One region of the Bacillus paramobilis genome, then DNA from elsewhere that is predicted to be linked to it. Evidence: predicted binding sites of a transcription regulator. Region 1 holds the regulator's gene; the other holds the start of a gene.

Region 1 (4,522 bases):
TTAGCCAACTAGCTCGAGAAAGAAAAGGTGTGTTTCGTAATTTATTAGGTAAACAAGTAGAAGTTGGTTCTTAGAAGGGAAAGAGTGAATGAATTTTTGTATTCATACAGTTCGCATCGAATAAAAGCCTGAGTGATGGCCAGTTAAAACAGGACATTATTCAGGCTTTTATTTGTACGTTTTCTACATTTAGGGAGTAAATATAAATGAGTACCTTGCAATGAATAATACTAAGTGGTATATTATGGATATAACGGGTACCGTGTATTGAACAGTACTGAAATGAGAAAGGGGGATTGACCTTGAACGTTCAGTTTAAAAAAGGTGTGTTAGAACTGTGTGTTTTGGCACTTGTGAAACGTAAAGATTGTTACGGTTATGAACTTGTACAGCAAATCTCAAATAAATTTTTAATATCGGAAGGGTCAGTGTATCCTTTATTACGTCGTTTAACGAAAGAAGGGTATTTTCAAACGTATTTGAAGGAATCTACGGAGGGGCCGCCTCGTAAATATTATCAACTAACTGAGCAAGGGGAAACGCAACTGAATTTGTTAGTAACAGAGTGGCGTGATTTTGCAAAAGGCGTACAAGAAATTATTGAAGGGGTGGAATGGGATGAGTAAAGAACAGTTTCTTAAAGAATTATCAAGTCATCTTAGAAAGTTACCGGAAGAAGAGAGGAAAGATATTTTATTTGATTATGAAGAGCATTTTCAGTTTGGGAAAGAAGAGGGGAAAACTGAATCGGAAATAATAAAAGGCCTTGGCTCTCCGAAAGTAATTGCGAAAGACTTACTTGCTTTGTATCGCTTTGATGAAATGAAAAAGGACCCATCTACTTCGAATATAACAAGGGCTGTCATGGCAGCGATTGGACTTAGTTTGTTTAATTTCATTATTGTGTTAGGCCCGTTAGTGGCAATTATCGCTTTTATATTTTCTTTTTGGGTCGGTGGGATTGCTAGTGTAGTGACACCATTTTTCGTTATTGGAAAAGTATTTATGGGTACTTTTATATGGTTGGATGTATTCGTTAGTATAACGTTTGTTGGAGTAGGTTTGTTGTTATGTATTATCGCTTATTATAGTACGAAGTGGTTTAAAAAGTTATGCGTACGTTATGTAATATGGAACTTCAAAATGATAAAAGGGGAGTAGATGATGAAAAAAATATTGTTAGTAGCAATCGCTTGTATCATTATTGGAGTAATAGGGATTTCACAAACGTATGAAAAAGCAGTACAAACTGCAGAAAAAGGAAACAAAGAAGACGTTATTAAAAACGAAACATTAAAAAATATAGAAGTTAAGTTAGACGCTGGGGATATTGTTGTCCAAAAATCTCCCGACTCTTCTTTTTATGTAAAGCACACAGGAGATGCACGTAAACAAGAGGTTCGTATTGCAGAAGATGGTGACACATTAAAAATTATTGGGGAAAGAGAAAAAGGTGCTTCATTTGATTTTTCTTTTTACGATTTTAGGTTTCAAACGTCTACAATAACTCTCCTTGTACCTGAACGTTCTTACCAAGAGATAAAAGTAAATTCATCCGCTGGACAAATAGAAATAAGTGATGTGAAAAGTGATCATGTAAGTGTTGGAACAATGGCTGGGGAAGTAGATTTGAAACATGTCACAGCTAAGAGTGTGGAGGGATCTACAAAAGCTGGTGAGGTGAACTTTAAAAAAGTAATAGGGAAAGTAACAGCGAAGTCGGCTAGTGGGGAAGTGCACATTATGGATCATGATCCTAAATATGATGTAGAGGCAAGTTCAACTGCTGGTGATGTAGATATAACTTTATTGGAAAAACCACAAGATGCAGTTATAACGGGGCAAAGTGCTGCTGGTGAAGTGATGATTTTTAATGAAGAAAATAAAAATATAACGATTGGTAATGGTAGTAAAAAGATTAGCGGTAAAACAGCTGCTGGCGATGTGACGATTGAAACTCGTTCATAAGAAATAGAATATATGAAAATCTATCAAAATACAAAAAAGAAGATAATTACCGTATATAAATAAGGTAATTATCTTCTTTTATTATGCTTAATGTAAATCACGATATACGCCAATTACTTTTCCGATAACTGACACTTGTTTTAAAATGATAGGTTCTAATGAAGAGTTTTCCGGTTGTAGACGGAAATGGTCTTTTTCTTTATAGAAACGTTTAACAGTTGCTTCGTTATCTTCTGTTAAAGCGACTACAATTTCACCGTTGTATGCAGACTGTTGTTGGCGAACAACAACTAAATCTCCATCGAAAATACCAGCTTCAATCATACTATCTCCAGAAATACGTAACATAAACACTTGGTCTGCTCCAGCAACAATGCTAGCTGGAAGTGGGAAGTGATCTTCTACACTTTCAACTGCTGTAATCGGTAATCCAGCAGTAACTTTTCCGATAATTGGAACTTGAATAACAGATTGTGTTTCTGCATCCATTCGATCGTCACCTAAAATTTCAATTGCTCGTGGTTTTGTTGGATCGCGTCGAATATATCCTTTTTCTTCTAGTCGTGATAAATGTCCGTGCACTGTAGAACTAGAAGCGAGGCCGACTGCTTGACCAATTTCACGTACGGAAGGTGGATATCCTTTTTCTTGTACTTTTAGCTTAATAAAGTCGAGAATGTCTTGCTGGCGTTTCGTTAACTTTTCCATGTTTTCTAACACCTCGTTTTCTTTCGTTTTTCTTATTAATAAGTATAACATGCGAAAAAACATTCTACAAACATAAGTTCGAACAAAAGGCGAATTTATGTTACACTGGAGGGAAATAATAGTGAGAAAGAGGGGTTCATAATGAATGCAATTATTTATGCACGTGTGAGTACAACGAAAGAAGCGCAAGAAACGTCATTATTACGTCAAAAAGATGAATTATTGCATTTAGCTGAGCGCTATCAAATGAATGTTGCTAAGGTAATTGAAGAACAGGCTAGTGGGTATACGATTGAACGTGACGGTATATTAGAAGTGCTAGATACCATTCGAGACGAACAAATTGATGTGCTACTCATACAAGATGAAACGCGCCTTGGTAGGGGGAATGCAAAGATTGCATTAATGCATTGTTTACATAAAGAGGGAATAAAAGTATACACGCACACGCATAATGGAGAATTACAATTATCGGATTCTGATTCGATGGTATTAGATATTATTGGTATTGTTGAAGAGTATCAAAGAAAGATTCATAACTTGAAAATTAAACGTGGTATGCAACGTGCAGTAGAAAAAGGTTATCGTCCAGAAAATAATTTGAAGAATCGTCATTTAAGCGTAGGACGAGAGAAGAAAGAAGTGCCAATTGAGGAAATTGTACGTTTACGCCGGAATGAATTAACTTTTGAAGAAATTGCAGCAACACTTCGTGGTTTTGGTCATGAAGTTTCAAAGGCAACTGTACATCGAAGATATGTAGAATATACAAAGCAATTGCTTGATAAAGAGGACTAACTATTGTATGATAATAATCAGTTTTGAGTAAAAGGGGGATTCGAGATGCAAAGTCACGAACTCATTGAACGCATTAACTTCTTAGCGAAAAAAGCAAAAGCTGAAGGCTTAACTGAAGAAGAACAACGTGAGCGCCAATCGCTACGTGAACAATATTTAAAAGGATTTCGTCAAAATATGTTAAACGAACTTAAAGGAATTAAAGTTGTTAACGAAGAAGGTACTGATGTTACACCGGCGAAATTAAAGGCTTTAAAAAAGCAAGATAATGCAAAATTAAACTAAAAGATGGGCGAAGCCCATCTTTTTTATTTATTATATCCGTTATTTAATAACTTTCCAGTTATTGTTGACTGATGCCTCTATCTTTTTGTGCTTCAATATATAGTTAGCGATAAGTTCAGACATATCTGTTGGTATGTCTTTTATTACGGGCTTATTTTGAAACATAAAGAAGTTTCCTCCGCCGCTTGCGCGATAATTATTCATAACGACGTCATATTCTTCATCCATATTAAGAGGAGCGCCTTTATACTGTAAAGATTCTACTCTCTCGCCAATAGGTTTGGAAATGTTTAATACGTACGAAATCCCTTCCCACATATCGTAATTATAGTGTTGTGGCTTCGGTTCTATGAAGGTAGGGTTTACGATGATAGTTCCATCTGCATGTAATGTGAAATAAGAAGCAGAAAGTTCAAGGGCGTTTTTTATATCTGCTCCAGTTATTCTAATTACTTTTAATGTATTTGGATAAATATAATTAGAAACGATGTCACGCATTGTTACATGACCAGGGAAACCTGGAGATGTATTATGGAATAAGCTTGTACAAGAAATAGAAACATTAGCTATATCCATCTGTATCTTATTTATGAATTCAATAAAAGGATGGTCTTGCAAACGAGTTTGCATAGCGTCTGAAATTTGCATATCTCCATAGATTAGTCCAATAGGTTGATCGAGCCAATTTTGTGTTTTCTCTTCATAATCGGTAACCAAGGAAAGCATATGTTGGTCCGCCACAATTCCTCGCACAGGCAATAAT
Region 2 (4,522 bases), 730 kb from region 1:
GATGATATTTCTCCGTTATTAAAGACGAGCGGTTATTTTGGTGTGTCAGAGGAAGGGATATTACAAATTTTCAAAGGTGTACCGAAAAGTGATAATGCGATTCATTCCTTCTTTCAAATTGATATGAAAAAGCTGGAGAGTTATGAGCGTGCGAAATTGAAGCGTGGTATTCGGATTAAATCAAAAGAAGGTTTTGTGAAGACGATTGAAAAAATGAAGCAATACGCAGTGCAAAACAAGAAAAAAAGCAGCTCATGGTGAGCTGCTTTTTTTCTTATTTATTTTTCGCCAAAATTTGTTTTGCGATTTCATCAATTAGCATGTCTTTTCCGATTGGATTGAATGCTTTCGTATTGAAGACTTCATTCGATACTTCGTATACGTGATTATTTTTAACTGCTTTGTTGTCTTTCCAAACGGCACTGTTTTTGTAGTCTTCGTAAACTTTATCAGCTTCGCCGCCAAAGTTTACAATGAACATTTGATCAGGTTGGAATGCAACAAGACCTTCTAGCGATACTTGTGCCATCGTTTGTTTTAAATCTGTACCTTTTGTTGCTGGAAGTTTTAAGTCGTTAAAGATGATGTCACCGTATCCGAAGCTACCGTATACACGGAAGTTTTGTGGTGTAACTGCGACGAACATAAAGTTCTCATCTTTTGTTTTTTCTTTAATTTTTTTAGATAAAGAGTCTGCTTTTTTATCGTAGTCTGCAATCCATTTGTCTGCTTTCTTTTCTTCGTCAAATAGTTTACCTACTTCTTTAAACTTACCGCGCCAGTCTTCTAAGTTTGTTTCTAAAACAACTGTCGGTGCAACCTTTTCTAATTGGTCATAAATCTTCAATTGACGATTATTTAAAATAATTAAATCTGGTTTTAAAGCAGTAACAGCTTCTAAATCAACTTTAGGTGCCCAGTACCAACCTACTGCTTTTACGCCATCTAATTTCTCTGTTAAATGATTTTGTATTTTATCTTTATATGTATTTGCTGTACCAACAGGTTTGTGTCCAAGAAGTAATAATTCTTCTGTTGATCCAGATAAATCAACAATTCTCTTTGGATTTACTGGAATTGTAGCTTCCCCTTTAGCATGTTTTACAACTTTTGTTTTCGGTTGTTCTTTCGCTTTTGCTTCTTCTTTTTGAGAAGAGCAGCCAACGATAGAAAGAACCACTAGCATAATAGTAAATAAAATAAATAACTTCTGTTTCATCCTGATGTAACCCCTTTAATTAATATTGATAATCATTATCGACCTCTGTATATTAAGGTGCTTCGCGCTTTCTGTCAATGGAAAATAACAGAAGTTTCTAATAGAGAACATTTGTTGGGGTAGTCTCGCTTTTCTATCATTAAATATGTTAAAATGGAATACATGATTTAAGAGGGAGAGATCGTATTTTGTTTGAATATGTTACAGGTTACGTGGACTATGTAGGACCGGAATATGTCGTAATTGACCATAATGGAATTGGGTATCAAATTTTTACACCGAATCCGTATGTATTTCAAAGAAGTAAGCAAGAAATCCGTGTCTTTACATATCATTATGTGAGAGAAGATATTATGGCACTTTACGGGTTTAAAACACGTGAAGAGCGTTTATTATTTACAAAGTTGTTAGGTGTATCTGGCATTGGACCAAAAGGCGCTCTTGCAATTTTAGCTTCTGGTCAAACAGGACAGGTCGTTCAAGCAATTGAACATGAAGACGAGAAGTTTTTAGTGAAATTCCCGGGCGTCGGAAAGAAAACAGCGCGCCAAATGATTTTAGATTTAAAAGGAAAACTAGCTGATGTCGTGCCAGATGCATTTGTTGATTTATTCTCAGATACAGAACGTTTTGATGAGAAGAAAGGTTCATCAGTTGAGCTTGATGAGGCGCTGGAAGCCCTGCGCGCACTTGGATACGCAGAACGAGAAGTTTCTCGCGTTGTACCAGAGTTATTAAAAGAATCATTAACGACGGATCAGTATATTAAAAAGGCACTTAGTCTTTTACTAAATGGTAAGAGGTGAGTATAATGGACGAACGTCTCCTTTCAGGGGAATCTGCATATGAAGATTCGGATTTAGAATATTCATTACGGCCACAGACGCTCCGTCAGTATATTGGCCAAGATAAAGCGAAACATAATTTAGAGGTGTTTATTGAAGCAGCGAAAATGCGTGAAGAAACGTTAGATCATGTGCTTCTATATGGACCACCAGGACTTGGTAAAACGACGCTTGCAAATATTATAGCAAATGAAATGGGCGTTAATGTTAGAACAACTTCAGGCCCAGCAATTGAAAGACCAGGAGATTTAGCAGCTGTATTAACAGCGCTTCAGCCAGGGGATGTATTATTTATTGATGAAATTCATCGCTTGCATAGATCGATTGAAGAAGTGCTATATCCTGCGATGGAAGATTTTTGCCTTGATATTGTAATTGGGAAAGGGCCGTCAGCTCGGTCTGTACGTTTAGATTTACCGCCATTTACATTAGTTGGAGCGACGACGCGTGCGGGGGCATTATCAGCGCCTCTTCGTGACCGTTTCGGTGTACTTTCAAGATTAGAGTACTATACAGTAGATCAGTTGTCTGAGATTGTAGAACGTACAGCAGAAGTGTTTGAAGTTGAAATTGATTCGTTAGCTGCACTAGAAATTGCAAGACGTGCTCGTGGTACACCTCGTATTGCGAATCGTTTATTACGACGTGTACGAGATTTTGCACAAGTTCGTGGTAACGGAACAGTTACAATGGAAATTACACAAATGGCGTTAGAACTACTGCAAGTAGATAAATTAGGTCTAGATCATATCGATCATAAATTATTGCTTGGTATTATTGAGAAATTCCGCGGTGGCCCAGTCGGGTTAGAAACGGTTTCGGCAACGATCGGAGAAGAATCTCATACGATTGAAGATGTATATGAGCCATATTTATTACAAATTGGCTTTTTACAACGAACACCAAGGGGCCGAATTGTAACGCCGCTTGCATATGAGCATTTCGGAATGGAGATGCCAAAAGTATGACGGAGATGCCAAAATTGCTTATTACAGCAGGTATCTTACTCATTGTTGTCGGATTAGCTTGGAAGTTCATTGGAAGACTTCCAGGCGATATTTTTGTGAAAAAAGGAAACGTTACCTTTTATTTTCCTATCATTACATGTATTGTGTTAAGTATTGTATTATCTTTTATTATGTATATAATAAATCGATTCAAATAAGAAATAGGTGGATATAGTTATGGATATAAATCTGTTTGATTTTCATTTACCAGAAGAACTTATTGCACAAGTCCCGTTAGAAGATCGTGAAACATCAAGATTAATGGTGTTAGACCGTGAAACAGGCGATATTGAGCATAAACATTTTACGGACATTCTTTCTTACTTACATGAGGGGGATTGCTTAGTTTTAAATGAAACGAAAGTTATGCCTGCTCGTTTGCACGGTGTGAAAGAAGATACAGGCGCACACATTGAAGTACTTCTTTTAAAACAAGAAGAAGGCGATACGTGGGAAACGCTTGTTAAGCCAGCGAAACGTGTAAAAGAAGGAACTATTATTTCTTTTGGCGAAGGGAAATTAAAAGCAACTTGTACAGGAACTGCAGATCAAGGTGGACGTCAGCTTGAATTTTCATATGACGGCATCTTCTATGAAATTTTAGATGAACTTGGGGAAATGCCACTTCCTCCATATATTAAAGAGACGCTAGAAGATCGCGATCGCTACCAAACGGTATATGCGAAAGAGATCGGCTCAGCAGCAGCGCCAACTGCAGGACTTCATTTTACAGAAGAGTTACTGGAGAAGTTAAAACAAAAAGGCGTCGGGTTAGCTTTCATTACACTTCACGTAGGGCTTGGAACATTTAGACCAGTTTCTGCCGATACGATTGAAGAACACCATATGCACGCAGAATATTACCATATGTCTGAAGAGACAGCGGCATTATTAAATCGTGTGAAAGAGAGTGGTGGACGTATTATTACGGTAGGTACGACTTCAACTCGTACGTTAGAAACAATTGCGACAGATCATGATGGCAAGCTTTGTGCTGCTTCGGGCTGGACAGACATTTTTATGTATCCAGGTTATGAATTTAAAGCAATTGATGGTTTAATTACAAACTTCCATTTACCGAAATCAACATTAATTATGCTTGTAAGTGCATTTGCGAACAGAGATAATGTACTTCATGCTTATAATGAAGCAGTAAAAGAAAAATATCGTTTCTTTAGTTTTGGTGATGCAATGTTCGTTGCATCTCACGCTAAAATGGGAAACAAATAAAAGGAGTAAATTATGACAGCAATTCGTTATGAATTTATTAAAACTTGTAAACAAACAGGTGCCCGTTTAGGACGCGTACATACGCCGCACGGTTCATTTGATACACCAACATTCATGCCAGTTGGTACACTTGCAACAGTTAAGACAATGTCACCAGAAGAATTAAAAGCAATGGATTCTGGCATTATTTTAAGTAATACGTATCACTTATGGCTACGCCC

What was found. The regulator LexA, encoded in region 1, represses DNA repair genes until DNA is damaged. The targets are predictions, from matches to a motif close to CGAACATATGTTCG.
Region 2: the regulator LexA is predicted to act here: its motif matches at 1,324-1,337, upstream of ruvA (Holliday junction DNA helicase RuvA).

Annotation. Positions count from the first base shown of each region.
Region 1 is NZ_CP151108.1:1,757,700-1,762,221, forward strand. It holds gene AABL52_RS09145 (ABC transporter ATP-binding protein) at 1-74, shown strand, start outside; gene AABL52_RS09150 (PadR family transcriptional regulator) at 303-626, shown strand; gene AABL52_RS09155 (DUF1700 domain-containing protein) at 619-1,161, shown strand; gene AABL52_RS09160 (DUF4097 family beta strand repeat-containing protein) at 1,162-1,968, shown strand; gene lexA (transcriptional repressor LexA) at 2,056-2,676, opposite strand; gene AABL52_RS09170 (YneB family resolvase-like protein) at 2,818-3,474, shown strand; gene AABL52_RS09175 (DUF896 domain-containing protein) at 3,520-3,759, shown strand; gene AABL52_RS09180 (bifunctional metallophosphatase/5'-nucleotidase) at 3,799-4,522, opposite strand, start outside.
Region 2 is NZ_CP151108.1:1,028,233-1,032,754, forward strand. It holds gene AABL52_RS05350 (BofC C-terminal domain-containing protein) at 1-261, shown strand, start outside; gene AABL52_RS05355 (iron-hydroxamate ABC transporter substrate-binding protein) at 275-1,219, opposite strand; gene ruvA (Holliday junction DNA helicase RuvA) at 1,408-2,025, shown strand; gene ruvB (Holliday junction branch migration DNA helicase RuvB) at 2,031-3,032, shown strand; gene AABL52_RS05370 (DUF2905 domain-containing protein) at 3,029-3,229, shown strand; gene queA (tRNA preQ1(34) S-adenosylmethionine ribosyltransferase-isomerase QueA) at 3,249-4,301, shown strand; gene tgt (tRNA guanosine(34) transglycosylase Tgt) at 4,314-4,522, shown strand, end outside.